Regions from separate parts of the Exiguobacterium sp. s50 genome, predicted to be linked through region 1. Evidence: riboswitches for the same ligand, from Rfam matches in the RefSeq annotation. Region 1 holds a riboswitch; each other region holds the start of a gene.
The links. A riboswitch is a leader RNA that binds a small molecule or an ion and turns the genes downstream of it on or off. The one in region 1 is predicted to bind S-adenosylmethionine.

Region 1 (4,571 bases):
CGTCGTGATTTGTGAGATGTATGTGAGCAGGAACGCCCCGATGCCTCCAGCGACGACGATGACCGTCATCGGCAAGACGAGCACCGTGTATGTCTTCAAGCGTGGCGACAACTGCATGACGAGGAACGTCGCGAGAGCGGCCGTCACACCAGCCGTGATGACGTCACCGATTCCGGCCATGAGGAACGCGCCTTCCTCGATGCGGATGGCGCCACTTCCGACCTGGGTCGCGATGCCGATCGTCCCGGCCTCGAGCGCCGATCGTCCGAACTGCATGGCGACGGCGACACCGATGATGACCGGTAAGAGGCGCATCGCAATCGTCGTCGCATCTAAGATGAACTGCAAGGACGGAAAATAAGGCAAGATGGCTTTCGTTAATTCACCGAGCAAAGCGCTCGGGATGAGGGCAATGAGAATGGCAAGACTGAGGCCGTTCAAGACGTTCATTAAAAATTGTTTTCCGGTAAGCTTCTCTTCCGTCATTGGGGATTCACCTGTCCTTTTCTACTGGTTTGCTGTTATGTACAAAAGCGATAAAGTTAATGACCATACTATGCCTCTTTCTGCCGAGCGTCAACCAGAAATGTTGAAATGTTCAGAATTTTCCATTTGAGCACAACTTTTGAACCGACTGGGCCGGATTCATATACTTAGAAGAGAGGTGAGCAAAATGATGACAGACGGATTCTTATATATATACGCCCCAATGTGCGGTACATGCGCCGTGGCTGAGCGGATGCTCTCGGTCGTCGAGGCGGTCGACCCAGAATTGAAGATTGAAAAACGCGATGCCAACTTTATCCCGAACGAGCTCGAGGCATATCAGGTTATGAGTGTCCCGGCGCTATTGAAGCTAGAGAATGGCCAAGTTCGCAATCGTTTGTACGCGTTTCAAAACGTCCAGCACGTCCTATCTTTCGTTAAATGAGATAGGATGATTAGAATAATCTGAAAATTTTAAATAATCAGTTGACACAGAAAGTTCACGAATGATATATTCATTACAACATCTTACTTGAACACAACATAGGACGAGATTTTCCCGTCATCAAGACGTTTTCGAACAACCGCTGCATGAGCTTACGCGATTTCAGGTGGACCTTCCCTTCGATTGTCCCCCAAAAAAATCAAGCGTCGGGGCACCGGTCGCGTAATTGCATGGTCCGTTCGAAGACCGAGTGATGGTTGGGTAAAAATCCCCCATATAAGGATGAATGCTCTGATCGGGCAAAAGAGGTTCATCTATGGGTTGTCCTTCAGTGACTCAAGGTGCTACGTTCTGTGTCATCCTCGGATGGCACCTTTTTTTATTTTGCTGAAAAAAATAGTTTGACATGAAAATAATGTGTCGCTATGATAAAGCTAATCAAATACGCAACCACTCTTATCAAGAGAGGCTGAGGGACTGGCCCTATGACGCCCAGCAACCGCGGAGCAATCCGAAATGGTGCTAATTCCAGCAAGGTGTATACCTTGGAAGATGAGAGCAATCGTTGTCCGTACGATAAAGTACGCACGTTTGCTCAAACGTGCGTACTTTTTTTGTTGTCAGGAGGGAAATGGATTGATTCAATTACGCAATGTGGCCAAATGGTTCGACACGAAAAACGGTCGGGTCCAGGCGGTCGATGATGTGTCGCTTACAATCGAAAGCGGCGAAATTTTTGGAATAATCGGATATTCAGGTGCGGGGAAGTCGACGCTCATCCGCTTGCTCAACCGACTCGAGGCACCGTCAAGCGGTGAAATCGTGGTCGCCGGCAGCGAGCTGACGAAACTCACACCAAAGGAACTACGCGGGGTACGTAAAAACGTCTCGATGGTGTTCCAACACTTCAACTTGTTATGGTCGCGCACAGTCGCTGAGAATATCAGCTTCCCGCTCGAACTCATCGGGGTACCGGCGAGCGAGCGCAAACGCCGCGTTCAAGAACTCGTCGAACTCGTCGGCCTCGCCGGACGAGAAGATAGCTATCCGTCACAGCTATCGGGCGGCCAAAAGCAGCGAGTCGGGATAGCCCGTGCGCTCGCTACGAATCCAGAAGTGCTCCTCTGCGATGAAGCGACGAGCGCACTCGACCCGAAGACGACGGATTCGATTCTCGAACTGCTCGTCAGCATCAACAAGAAACTCGGTTTGACGATCGTCCTCATCACCCATGAGATGCACGTCATCCAAAAGATTTGTCACCGTGTCGCCGTCATGGAGGCCGGAAAGGTCGTCGAGACCGGGCAAGTCGCCGACGTGTTCCAACACCCGAAACAGCCAATCACGAAAGAGTTCGTCAAACAGATCGGCGCGGTCGAAGACATGTCGCTAACGTTCGAACATTTGAAAGCTCGTTATCCGAGCGGTCAAATCGTCAAGCTCAAATTCTTGAACGAGACGGCCGAACAACCGATTCTGTCGGAAGTGTTGAAGCAGCATGACATCGGCTTCAACATCATCGGCGGAAACGTGACGCAGTCACAAGTCGGTGCCCTCGGGACATTATTCATCCAATTGATCGGAGAGCCGGCTGAAGTCGAGCGGGCCATCGCCTCAATCCGATCACAGGCAGTGGAAGTGGAGGTAGAAAGCGATGTTTCCTAATGTAGATTGGCAAGTCATGTTAGAACAGACGTGGGAGACGCTCTATATGACGCTCGTCGCCGGAGCCGCGACGTTCGTCATCGGTCTCGCCCTCGGGATGCTCCTATATGTCACAAACGAGCCGCTCATGATGAAGAACCGTCCGATTTACACGGTCATCAGCGCGGTCGTCAACATCTTCCGGTCAATCCCGTTCATCATTTTGATTATCTTGCTCATCCCGTTCACGTTACTCGTCGTCGGGACGATGCTCGGGTCAACGGCAGCACTGCCGGCACTGATCATCGGTGCGGCCCCGTTCTATGCTCGGATGGTCGAGCTCGCGCTTCGCGAAGTCGACCGCGGCGTCATCGAGGCGGCTGAGTCGATGGGTGCGACAAAATGGCAGATCGTCTATAAAGTATTGTTCCCAGAAGCATTGCCGGCCATCGTGTCAGGCATCACGGTCACGATCGTCGCGATCGTCGGTTACACGGCGATGGCAGGGGTCGTCGGCGGTGGAGGACTCGGGAACTTGGCGTTCCTCGAAGGCTTCCAGCGTTCACAAAGTGACGTCACGTTCGTCGCGACCGTCTTAATCTTGGTCATCGTCTTCGTCATTCAGTTCATCGGCGATCGACTCGTATCTGTAATTGATAAGCGTTCTGCTTAATCTAAATAGAAAATTTGGAGGGGTTTTATAATGAAATCATGGAAAACAGTACTCGGTTTAACGGCAGCTTCAGCACTTACGATTCTCGCGGCTTGCGGCGGTGGGGATTCAGAATCAGGTTCAGGCGATGACAAGACACTCGTCGTCGGCGCATCAAACGTCCCGCACGCTGAGATTTTAGAGCACGTCCAAGACGAATACGAAGAGAAGGGCTATACGCTCGAAATCAAGAAGTTCCAAGACTACGTCCTCCCGAACAAGACGCTCGCAGACGGTGAATTGGACGCGAACTACTTCCAACACGAACCGTACCTCGAGTCACAAATGGCTGAAAACAAAGACTACAAATTCGCTTCAGCTGGCGGCGTTCACATCGAGCCAATCGGTGTGTACTCGAAAGATTACGCATCACTCGATGAGCTTCCAGAAGGCGCGGAAATCATCATGAGCTCGTCGGTCGCTGACCACGGACGTATCCTCACGATGCTTCAATCTGAAGGCTTGCTTACACTCGCGGAAGGCAAGACAACGGACGCGACGGTTTCAGACATCGTCGACAACCCGAAAAACTTGGAGTTCAAGACGGACGTCGAAGCGGCACTTCTCCCGCAAGCGTTCAACAACGGTGAAGGGGACGCGGTCCTCATCAACACGAACTACGCGATTGATGCCGGCCTCAACCCACTCGAAGACGCAATCGCTCTCGAAGGTGAAGATTCACCGTACGTCAACTTGATCGTCACACGTGAAGGCGACGAAGATGATGAGCGCGTCAAGGCACTCCTTGAAGTCCTCACGTCAGAAGAAACACAACAGTGGATCTTGGACGAGTATAAAGGTGCGGTCGTACCGGTCAAACAATAATTTCGTCAAGGCCCGGGCTATACCGGGCCTTTTTTATTTGGAGTAGTTTTGGTTCACCAATAGAAGTACACTACATATATGTAGGAAAAGGGGGGATCCGGATGAACATACGACACATTCATCCGCTGACGCTGGGTGTCTTGTTTGGCACATTTTTTGCCCGGCTGTCGACATTTTTTGTTATGCCGTTTTTTGCGATTTATCTCGCGACGCTCGGTTTCTCGGCGAGTGTCATCGGGACGGTGTTCGCCATCTCGGCGCTATCGGGTCTGTTCATGAGCTTTTTCGGGGGAACGCTGTCTGACCGATACGGGCGCAAACAGTTGATGCTGATCGGCATCGTCTTGAACGCCTTGACGTTCAGCGGCTTCGCGCTCGTGACAGAATTATTTTGGTTTTACATATTTTCGGTACTCATGGGTGTGTCGCGGTCGTTCCTCGAACCGGCGTCTCGCGCGC
Region 2 (4,571 bases), on a different contig from region 1:
TCTTGTACCCGAAGTGAGGACCGACAAATCGTCTGTTCGGTCGAAAAAAGTATATGTGATTTGAAACATATTCGATGTCCGTCACGTATGTATGAGAGAAAATAAAGAAGTCCATACTTACGTAAAGGAGAAGTGGTTGCCGTGACGGTCACCGTATTCACACATACAAGCTGCAGTTCTTCCCGTAAGACGATCGATTGGTTACGTGAGCAGAACATCCCGTTCATCGAGAAGAAATTGACCGACCAAGGGATGTCGTTCACCGAGTTCAAAGACATGCTCCGCCTCACCGAGAACGGGACGACCGACCTGTTGTCCGTTCAAAAGAGCGTGTACAAACAAGCGGCGGATCACCTTGACGAGATGTCGCTCCGTGAGCTGTACAGCTTCGTGGCGTCGCATCCCCAGATTTTGAAGAGTCCGATCGTCGTCGACGACAATCGGATTCAAATCGGGTTCAGCGAGAAAGAGATTCGTACGTTCATCCCGCGCCATGACCGCATTGCCGAATTGAAACGATTGCTCGACAACAAGTAAGAGCCCTGCCGAAGCAGAGCTCTTTTCTTATGCCTTCTTGAGTCGGGCCGCCAAGCGGTTGCCGAACGACTGAATCGATTGGACGAGTAGAATCAAGACGAAGATGGTCACGTACATGACCTCCGGCTCGAATCGAAGATGCCCGTATTGATAGGCGATATCGCCGAGTCCGCCTGCCCCGACGAGTCCTGCCATCGCGGTCGCCCCGATCAAACCGATCGTCGCAATCGTCAGACCGAGCACGATTGAAGAGCGGGCCTCCCGGATCAACACGTACCAGATGATTTTCCGGGTCGAGATGCCCATCGCTTCATACGCCTCGACGACCCCGCGGTCGACCTCGAGCAGCGCCGACTCCATGAGCCGCGCGATATACGGCGCCGTGAACACGATGAGCGGCAACAGCACGCCTTGGACGCCGATTGTTGTTCCCATGATGAAACGGGTGAACGGGAGGATGAAGAATAAGAGAATGATGAATGGGATTGAACGGACGACGTTGATGACGCTCGACAAGATGCCGTAGAAATAACGGTTGGCGAGCCGCCCGTTCGGTCGCGTCAAGACGAGGAGCGTCCCGAGCGGCAGTCCGATCAACGTCGAGATGACGAGTGCGATGCCGGTCATCGTGAGCGTCTGAATCGTCCCCGTCCAAATCAAGTCACCCCAATTTTCCCAAAACTGAAGCATAGTTCGTCACCTCCTTCACTTTCACACCGCTCGCCTCTAAGAAGCGGACGGCTTGGTCGGTCTGGCCCTCATCGCCGTCCAAATGGACGAGTAGATTACCGACGAGACCTCCTTTAAGCTTTTTGATGCCGCCCCCGATGATGTTCGGCAGCAAGCCGAACCGTTTCGTCAATTGGGCGAGCACGGCCTGTTCACTTTGATGGCCGATGAACGACAAGTTGACGAGCGTCCCGTGCGTGCTCAATTCTTCGACGACCTCTTTCGGGACATCGAGGTTCGTCTTCAAGAACTTGCGCGTCGTCGCATGCTGCGGGTCCGAGAACACGTCGAGCACGTCCCCTTCTTCGATGATCCGGCCGGCCTCGATGACCGCGACCCGGTCGCAGATGCGCTCGATGACTTCCATCTCGTGGGTGATCAAGAAAATCGTCAGCCCGAGCTCGCGATTGATGTCGAGAAGCAGGTCGAGAATCGACTCGGTCGTCTCCGGGTCGAGCGCGCTCGTCGCCTCGTCGCTGAGCAGGATGTCCGGCTCATGTGCGAGGGCGCGGGCGATGGCGACACGTTGCTTCTGTCCGCCCGAAAGTTGCTCCGGATAATGTTTCCGATGATCCGTCAATCCGACGATGTCGAGGTACTTGTCGACGCGTTCGCGGATTATCCGCTTATCGAGTCCTTCGAGACGGAGCGGGATGGCGACGTTCTCTTCGACGGTCGCCGTCTTGAGCAGGTTGTAATGTTGGAAGATCATCCCGATGCGATGACGTAGCTTCGAGAGCCCTCGTTTGTCGAGCTTCGTGACGTCCTGTCCTTCGATTTCGACCTGGCCCGACGTCGGGCGTTCGAGCAGGTTGATCATGCGGATGAGCGTGCTCTTTCCTGCCCCGCTTCGGCCGATGATGCCGAAGATCTCGCCTTTCTCGATGGTGAGCGAGACGTCGTCGAGTGCGGTGACAGCACCTTTATTTACCGTGAACGTCTTCGTGATTCCTTTAAGTGCGATCATAGGCCCTCCTTAAAACGCCGGGACGATTGAGCCGTCGAACGTCTCTTCGATGAACGTCCGGACCTCGTCCGAGTGATAATACAATTTGAGCGTCGCGACGACTTCGTCATCCTTGTTGTCGGTACGGACGACGACGTAGTTCGGATACGGGTTGTCGACCGTGTCTTCATGGAACAAGGCGTCCTCGTTGATCGACAGGCCGGCACCCATCGCGAAGTTCGTGTTGATGGCAGCGAGTGCGACTTCCGGGAGCTGGGTCGGGAGCTGCGACGCCTCGAGTTCGATGAATTCAAGGTTGAGCGGGTTCTCGGCGATGTCACGTTTTGTCGCCTTGTCTGTCAATCCTTCTTTGAGCGTGATGAGTCCCGCTGTCTCATAGAGACGGAGCGCGCGTAGCTCGTTCGCCGGGTCGTTCGGGACGGCGACCTTGTCACCTTCTTTCAAGTCCTCGATGTCGGTCAATTTCTCTGAGTAGAGACCCATCGGGAAAGCGACGGTCTTGAACACGTCGTCGATTTTATAGCCTTTATCGGACTTTTGCAGTTCTAGGAATGAGAGCGTCTGATAACTGTTCACGTCGAGGCTGCCCTCGGCGAGCGCCGTGTTCGGCGTATTATAGTCGTTGAACACTTTGATATCGAGTTCGAGGCCGTCTTCGGCCGCGAGTTCTTTCACTTTCTCGGCGATCTGTTGGTGCGGCCCGCCCGTGACGCCGATCGTGAGCGACTCCGTGCTGAGCGCCTCGCTCGCGTCCGATTGTCCGCATGCTGAGAGCGCGATGGCGGCGAGTAGTGATGTTCCTGCAAGTACTGTTTTCTGTTTGATGTTCATTTGTTTTCCTCCTCCAAAATGAAAGCCCGCTACTCATTCAGAGTGGCGGGCACGACAAGTCAAAGTCGGACACGCTCATCTCCCAGACGATTTCGTCTGTTGGAATTAGCACCATGATCATTACGATCTGGTTGCCGGGTTTCACAGGGCCAGTCCCTCCACCACTCTTGATAAGCAATCGGTCTATTAAGTTGTTATCATCTTACTTTTAATTCTTTTAATTGTAAATAGATAATTGTAAATTTTCAAAAATTATTTTCAGAAAATTTTTATCGAGCGGTTCCGGCAACTGTTGCAGCTCGGTCTCCGTCATGACGGAGTCGACGAGGACCGGGATATGCTCAAATCCGACCCCGAGCGTCTCGAGCGTCGTCGGGGCACCGAACCGTTTCAACCAAGCTTCCAAATACGGAGCATCGGCCGAGCGCCGCAAGCGCTCTTGGATGATCAGGCCGAAGCCGACCTTGTCTCCGTGCAAGAATGAGTGGGTCGACTCGAAGCGGCTGAGCGCATTATGGACCGCATGGCCCACGGCGACGCGTGTCCCGGCGTCACCAAATCCACCGACGGCGCCGCCGATGGCGAGCACGTGATCGACCGCGAAGCGGACGTCGTCACTATACGACTCAAAAGCGTGCTCGCTCAATTCAAGTTCGACGAGACGCCCGCACTGCTCGGCCAAGACGAGTCCGGTGTTGACGCCGGCGTCAGCTGAGCTGTCACCACTCAAATAACGGGCCTCGTAAAACTTCGCGACCGTGTCGATGACACCTGCCCGAAAGTATTCATATGGTGAGCGCGAGATGACCCGTGAGTCAACGATGACCCGTTCGATGACGACGCGGAACATGTCGTAGCGGTCGTAGCTCCCGTCCTCCTGATAGACGACGCTGAGCGGTGTGAACGCCGCACAGTTCGAGGCGAGCGTTGGGACGACGATGAGCGGGACGTTCCGTTGATAGGCGACGAGTTTGGCCGTATCGACGAGCTTGCCACCTCCGACGGCGATTAACACGTCGGCGTCCAACGGTTTGAGCCGTTTGACTTCCGAGTCCGTGCACTCCCCGCTGAACCTTGTTGCCGGATAGTCCGCGATGGCCGGAAAGATGGCTCGGACGACGTCATACCCTTTCTGACCGTGCAGGACGTGGGCACGGCGGCCGTCGACTAAGTCATCAAGACGGTCGAGCGCGTCATCGGCGTGGTCATATTCAAGGACGGCCTGACGAATCATGCGCGCACCTCCTCATAGGCGGCAAACAACCGCTCGATTCGTTCGACGGCCTCGTCAATCTTCGGTTCCGGTGAGACGAGGCCGAAGCGGACGTATCCGTTCCCTTCCGAACCGAAGAAATAGCCCGGGGTGACGGCGACACCGGCTTCATGCAGCAGTTTCCGCGAGAACGACTTGGCATCACCCTCAGGCACTTTCGCCCAGACGAAGAACGAGCCTTCCGGCGGTTCGACGGCCCAGCCGGCCCGGTTCAACCCGTCGATCAGGCGATCA
Region 3 (4,571 bases), on a different contig from region 1:
CATCCCCGACATTTAAATCAAGGAGCGATTCAATCACGTTTTGCAGATTGACCGCTGTCGGCCGGGTCGCAATCAAGCGGCGTCCGACGAGGTCGAGCCGACGCGTGAAGTCCGGGTCATCGACTAACCGTCCCGCTTCTTTGGCGAGGACGAACGCCCCGAAGTAAGCGATGGCCGGTGCGCCGCGGACTTGGAGCGTCTCGATGGCATGTTCGGCCTGTTCAAGCGTCTCGATTGTCACGTAACGCTCTTCATGCGGCAACAACGTCTGGTCCAATACGATGAGTTCGTCCGTCGGCGGATGGAAGCGGATGTTTTGGACCGTCATACGCGCACCCCCGACAGGAGTGTCACCAAGTCGTCAATCGATTCGACGCTGTGGCGTTCTTTAATGAGCGCCGTCCCGAGGGCGAGCGCGTCACGTTTTCGTTCGAGCCGCGTCGCTTCCGGCAATGTCTCGAGATCGGCGACACCGGCCAGTCCGACGGCACGGCGAATGAGTTCGCAACCGGCGTAGCCGATCGTGTCGCTGAAGACCGTCCGCAACAACTCGTCGACGAAACCATCCGTATTGAATGGCTCGACGGCGCGCTCAAAATTGGCCCGAAACGTCTTCTCGAACGTCTCCCACACCGTCAAGACGTCCGTGAAACGCTCGAAGCGTTTGAGCGGGTCATGGAACGTCGACAGCGTCAAATGGGCGATGATTTGGCCGAGGTCGAAGCCGAACGGTCCGTAAAATGCGAACTCTGGATCGATGATTTTCGTCTCTTGTTGAGTCGCGAAGATGCTACCCGTATGTAAGTCTCCATGCAGGAGTGCCTCATGTTTTGTGACAAACCCGACTTTCAATTTCGTCACCTCGACCTTGAGCGCCTGGTCTTGCCAAAGGCGTTCGACATCTGCTCGCAGCGCCGTCTCGATGTTGTTCGACTCCGCGTCTTTGAACGGATCGGTGAAGATGAGCTTCTCGGTGATGTCACACAGTTCCGGGTTGTAATAGTTACGTTCAATCCGCTTCTTCGCGATCGGTCCAGCTGCGTAATCCGACGTCGCAAACAGCGTCTCGCCCAAAAATTCACCGACATGACGGGCGAGTTCCGGGTAGCTCTCCCCATTCAAATAGCCGGTGCGGACAATCTCATAATCAGATAGATCTTCTATAATCGTGTAAGCGAGCGTCCGGTCGCTGCCAAGGACAGCCGGGACGAACCGAGACGCGACAGTCGCAAACTCACGGAGTGCCAACTGTTCAATCCATGCCCGCTCGAGCGTGAGCGGCCAGCTCTCACCGACGACTTTGGCGTATGGGAGCGCCTGTTTGACGATCAGGCGCTGTTCGCCTTGGCGAATCCGAAAGACGAGATTCAAGTTGCCGTCCCCGATCTCCTCGCACTCGGCGATTCCTTCTTGCAAGTATCCTAATTGACGGACGTGCTCGACGACGGTCTGTTCTGTAAATGGTTGATATGACATGATGTTTTCCCCTTCCTGTACGTTGCCCACAAAAAAAGCCCCTTTCTCCGCGAGAAAGAGGCACAGCCAAAATGGTTGTTCCTCTCATCTGTCAGACATTCGTCTGGTGGATGTAGCACCGTGCCTAGTGGTCGGTTGCTGCGGCGTCATCGGGCCAATTCCCTCTGCCAACTCGCGATAAGAGTGTGTTATTCGATTCGGTGAACTTATGTGATGAATATTACGGACTCGACGTCACGATTGTCAACGTCATTTTCTCGACGCAACTCCGTCTTTTTTTGTGCATATATGGAAACAACTTCCCAAAATATTTTTTTTTGAAAAAAAGGAATTGACGACGTGATGATTCTGTGCAAAAATTCAATTAAATTTCACAACTTCAAATCACATTCTTATCAAGAGCAGACGGAGGGACGAGCCCGATGATGTCGCAGCAACCGACCAGAGATGGCACGGTGCTAATTCTTGCAGCGAAAGCTGAGAGATAAGAGTTCATTTTTTATGATGACCTCTTGCCTCGGCATGGGGTCATTTTTTGTTTGCCTGGAAGGAGGAACCATATGAGTATCACTGCCACATATGAAATCAAACGAACGGACGCGGTCGCGACCGTCGCCGACAAAATCGCCCTCGAGCTGACGGTCGGTACTTGGACGGAGCTGCCTCACTTAGAGCAAGAGCAGTTACAGGCGTATCGCGGTGAGGTCGTGTCGACCACACATACGGATACGACGAGCCGCTTCACAATCCGCTACCCGTTACATAATGTCAGCCCTGACTTTTCATCCATCTTGACGACGACGTTCGGGAAACTGTCCCTCGACGATTCGATTCGGTTAATCGATTTGACGTTGCCCGAGACGCTCGCCCCTCATTTCAAAGGCGCCAAGTTCGGGGTCACTGGAATTCGCGAGTTACTCGGTGTTCATGATCGCCCGCTCGTCATGAGCATCTTCAAAGGTGTCATCGGCCGTGACCTCGCGTTTCTCGAGCAGCAACTCCGCGATCAGTTCGCCGGAGGCATCGATATCGTCAAAGACGACGAGATTTTATACGACAACCCGCTCACCCCATCGCTCGAACGGGCCCGGATCGGAGCGGACGTCATTCAAGCCCACTTCGAGGCGACCGGGAAACGTGTCCTCTATGCCATCACGCTGAGCGGCCCCGTGTTCGGTCTACGTGACCAGGCGCTCCGTCTTATCGAGGCAGGTGCGACAGCGCTCCTGTTCAACGTCTATACGTACGGTCTCGACGCACTGCGCGAACTCGCGAACGATCCGGATATCCACGTCCCCATCTTGGCACATCCGGCCTTTGCCGGCGCCTTGACCGGATCAATCAGTCATTCGCTCTTACTCGGTAAACTCCCACGCCTCGCCGGGGCCGATTTAACGCTCTTCCCGTCTCCGTACGGCTCCCTCGCGACACCGCGTGACGAGGCGTTCACGATTCGTGACCAGAGCGCCGAACCGCATTGGTCGAAACCGATTTTACCGGTCCCGTCAGCCGGGATTCATCCAGGACTCGTCGCCGATATCATTCGTGATTTCGGGACGGATGTCGTCATCAACGCCGGCGGTGGCATTCACGGACACCCGGACGGCGCAGCCGCCGGGGCTCGTGCTTTCCGACAAGCGATCGCTCACGTTCTCGGCCAAACCGAAGGACAGACGGACGAGCTCGATACCGCGTTGAAGGCGTGGGCGTCACGATGACGGTCCATATCCTCTGCGACTTCGACGGGACGATCACGGCGGAAGACAATATTATCGCGTTGATGAAGGCGTTCGCCCCGCCGGCTTGGGTCGAGTTGAAAGATGCGGTCCTCGAGCAACGGATTTCGATTCGCTCCGGTGTCGGTCAACTGTTTCAACTGTTGCCGAGCGCAGATGCCCCGGCCTACCGTGATTATTTGTTGGAGCGCATCACGCTCCGCCAAGGGTTCCCGGCATTTTTAGAAGAAGTTCGGGCCCATGGCTGGAAGTTTGACGTCGTCAGCGGCGGGATGGACTTCTTCGTGCAGCCGGTCTTGGACGGGCATGTCGCCCCCGAGCATATCTACTGCAACGTCGCCGACTTCTCCGCTGAGACGGTAACCGTCGCTTGGCCACACGCTTGCGATGAACAATGTACGAACGATTGCGGCTGTTGCAAGCCGACGCTCGCTCGTCGCATCGTCAATCCCGCCGACCGCTTGATCGTCATCGGCGACTCAGTGACCGACTTCGAGGTCGCGAAGCGTGCCGACTTCGTCTACGCCCGAGGTCAACTCATCACGCTCTGCGAAGCGGCAGGCATCCGTTACGCACCGTTCGAGACGTTTGACGACATCACCCATCACTTGAAGGAGGTGGTCGTATGAGCCTTGCGACACGTTGGCTTGAACTCGCCGACATTAAAGACGAACTCGCCGCCCGCGACTGGTTCCCCGGAACGAGTGGGAATTTGGCGATTCGCGTTTCCGACGATCCGCTCGAATTTCTCGTCACGGCGAGCGGACGCGATAAACGAAAACGAACATCGGAAGACTTTGTTCACGTCGATGCGGCCGGACGCTTGATCGGCGAACAGACAGGAAAACCATCCGCCGAGACGCTGCTCCACGTTGAAGTGTTCAATCGGACGGACGCGACGTGTTCGCTCCATGTCCATACGGTCGACAATAACGTCATCTCCGAGCTCCATGCTGCCACCGGCGAAGTCGTCTTCACCGGCCAAGAGATCATCAAGGCGCTCGGCTACTGGGACGAGGACGCGGTCGTTCGCGTGCCAATCATCGAGAACCATGCGGACATCCCGACGCTCGCGGCCGCCTTCGCCCCTCACATCCACGCAAGCGCCGGTGCCGTTCTCATCCGCAATCATGGTATCACCGTCTGGGGCGAGACCCCGGACGCGGCCAAACGCTATTTAGAGGCTTACGAATTTTTGTTCAGCTATACATTAAAACTACGCGCCCTAGGCGTCCATTCATAAGGAGGAACCAACCATGGCAACTGTCTATTTCCAACAAACCGAAGAGCGTTACGTCGATCAAACTGAAGTGAGTGCCTTTTTAGAGTCTCGCGGGATTCTGTACGAACAGTGGGACA

Region 2: another riboswitch for S-adenosylmethionine. It lies ahead of KNP68_RS13375 (MetQ/NlpA family ABC transporter substrate-binding protein); the one in region 1 lies ahead of KNP68_RS06650 (methionine ABC transporter ATP-binding protein).
Region 3: another riboswitch for S-adenosylmethionine. It lies ahead of mtnK (S-methyl-5-thioribose kinase); the one in region 1 lies ahead of KNP68_RS06650 (methionine ABC transporter ATP-binding protein).

What each region holds. Positions count from the first base shown of each region.
Region 1 covers NZ_JACSLP010000004.1:17,920-22,490, reverse strand. Annotated here, with positions in the region: gene KNP68_RS06660 (PTS sugar transporter subunit IIC) at 1-486, opposite strand, end outside; gene KNP68_RS06655 (thioredoxin family protein) at 674-931, shown strand; SAM riboswitch class I at 1,385-1,490, shown strand; gene KNP68_RS06650 (methionine ABC transporter ATP-binding protein) at 1,568-2,596, shown strand; gene KNP68_RS06645 (methionine ABC transporter permease) at 2,586-3,248, shown strand; gene KNP68_RS06640 (MetQ/NlpA family ABC transporter substrate-binding protein) at 3,279-4,112, shown strand; gene KNP68_RS06635 (MDR family MFS transporter) at 4,214-4,571, shown strand, end outside.
Region 2 covers NZ_JACSLP010000011.1:19,133-23,703, reverse strand. Annotated here, with positions in the region: gene KNP68_RS13390 (Spx/MgsR family RNA polymerase-binding regulatory protein) at 142-537, shown strand; gene KNP68_RS13385 (methionine ABC transporter permease) at 565-1,227, opposite strand; gene KNP68_RS13380 (methionine ABC transporter ATP-binding protein) at 1,199-2,233, opposite strand; gene KNP68_RS13375 (MetQ/NlpA family ABC transporter substrate-binding protein) at 2,243-3,064, opposite strand; SAM riboswitch class I at 3,137-3,241, opposite strand; gene KNP68_RS13370 (iron-containing alcohol dehydrogenase family protein) at 3,282-4,298, opposite strand; gene KNP68_RS13365 (aminotransferase class I/II-fold pyridoxal phosphate-dependent enzyme) at 4,295-4,571, opposite strand, start outside.
Region 3 covers NZ_JACSLP010000002.1:155,862-160,432, reverse strand. Annotated here, with positions in the region: gene mtnA (S-methyl-5-thioribose-1-phosphate isomerase) at 1-328, opposite strand, end outside; gene mtnK (S-methyl-5-thioribose kinase) at 325-1,476, opposite strand; SAM riboswitch class I at 1,558-1,660, opposite strand; SAM riboswitch class I at 1,866-1,967, shown strand; gene KNP68_RS03180 (2,3-diketo-5-methylthiopentyl-1-phosphate enolase) at 2,037-3,194, shown strand; gene KNP68_RS03175 (2-hydroxy-3-keto-5-methylthiopentenyl-1-phosphate phosphatase) at 3,191-3,841, shown strand; gene KNP68_RS03170 (methylthioribulose 1-phosphate dehydratase) at 3,838-4,455, shown strand; gene KNP68_RS03165 (1,2-dihydroxy-3-keto-5-methylthiopentene dioxygenase) at 4,469-4,571, shown strand, end outside.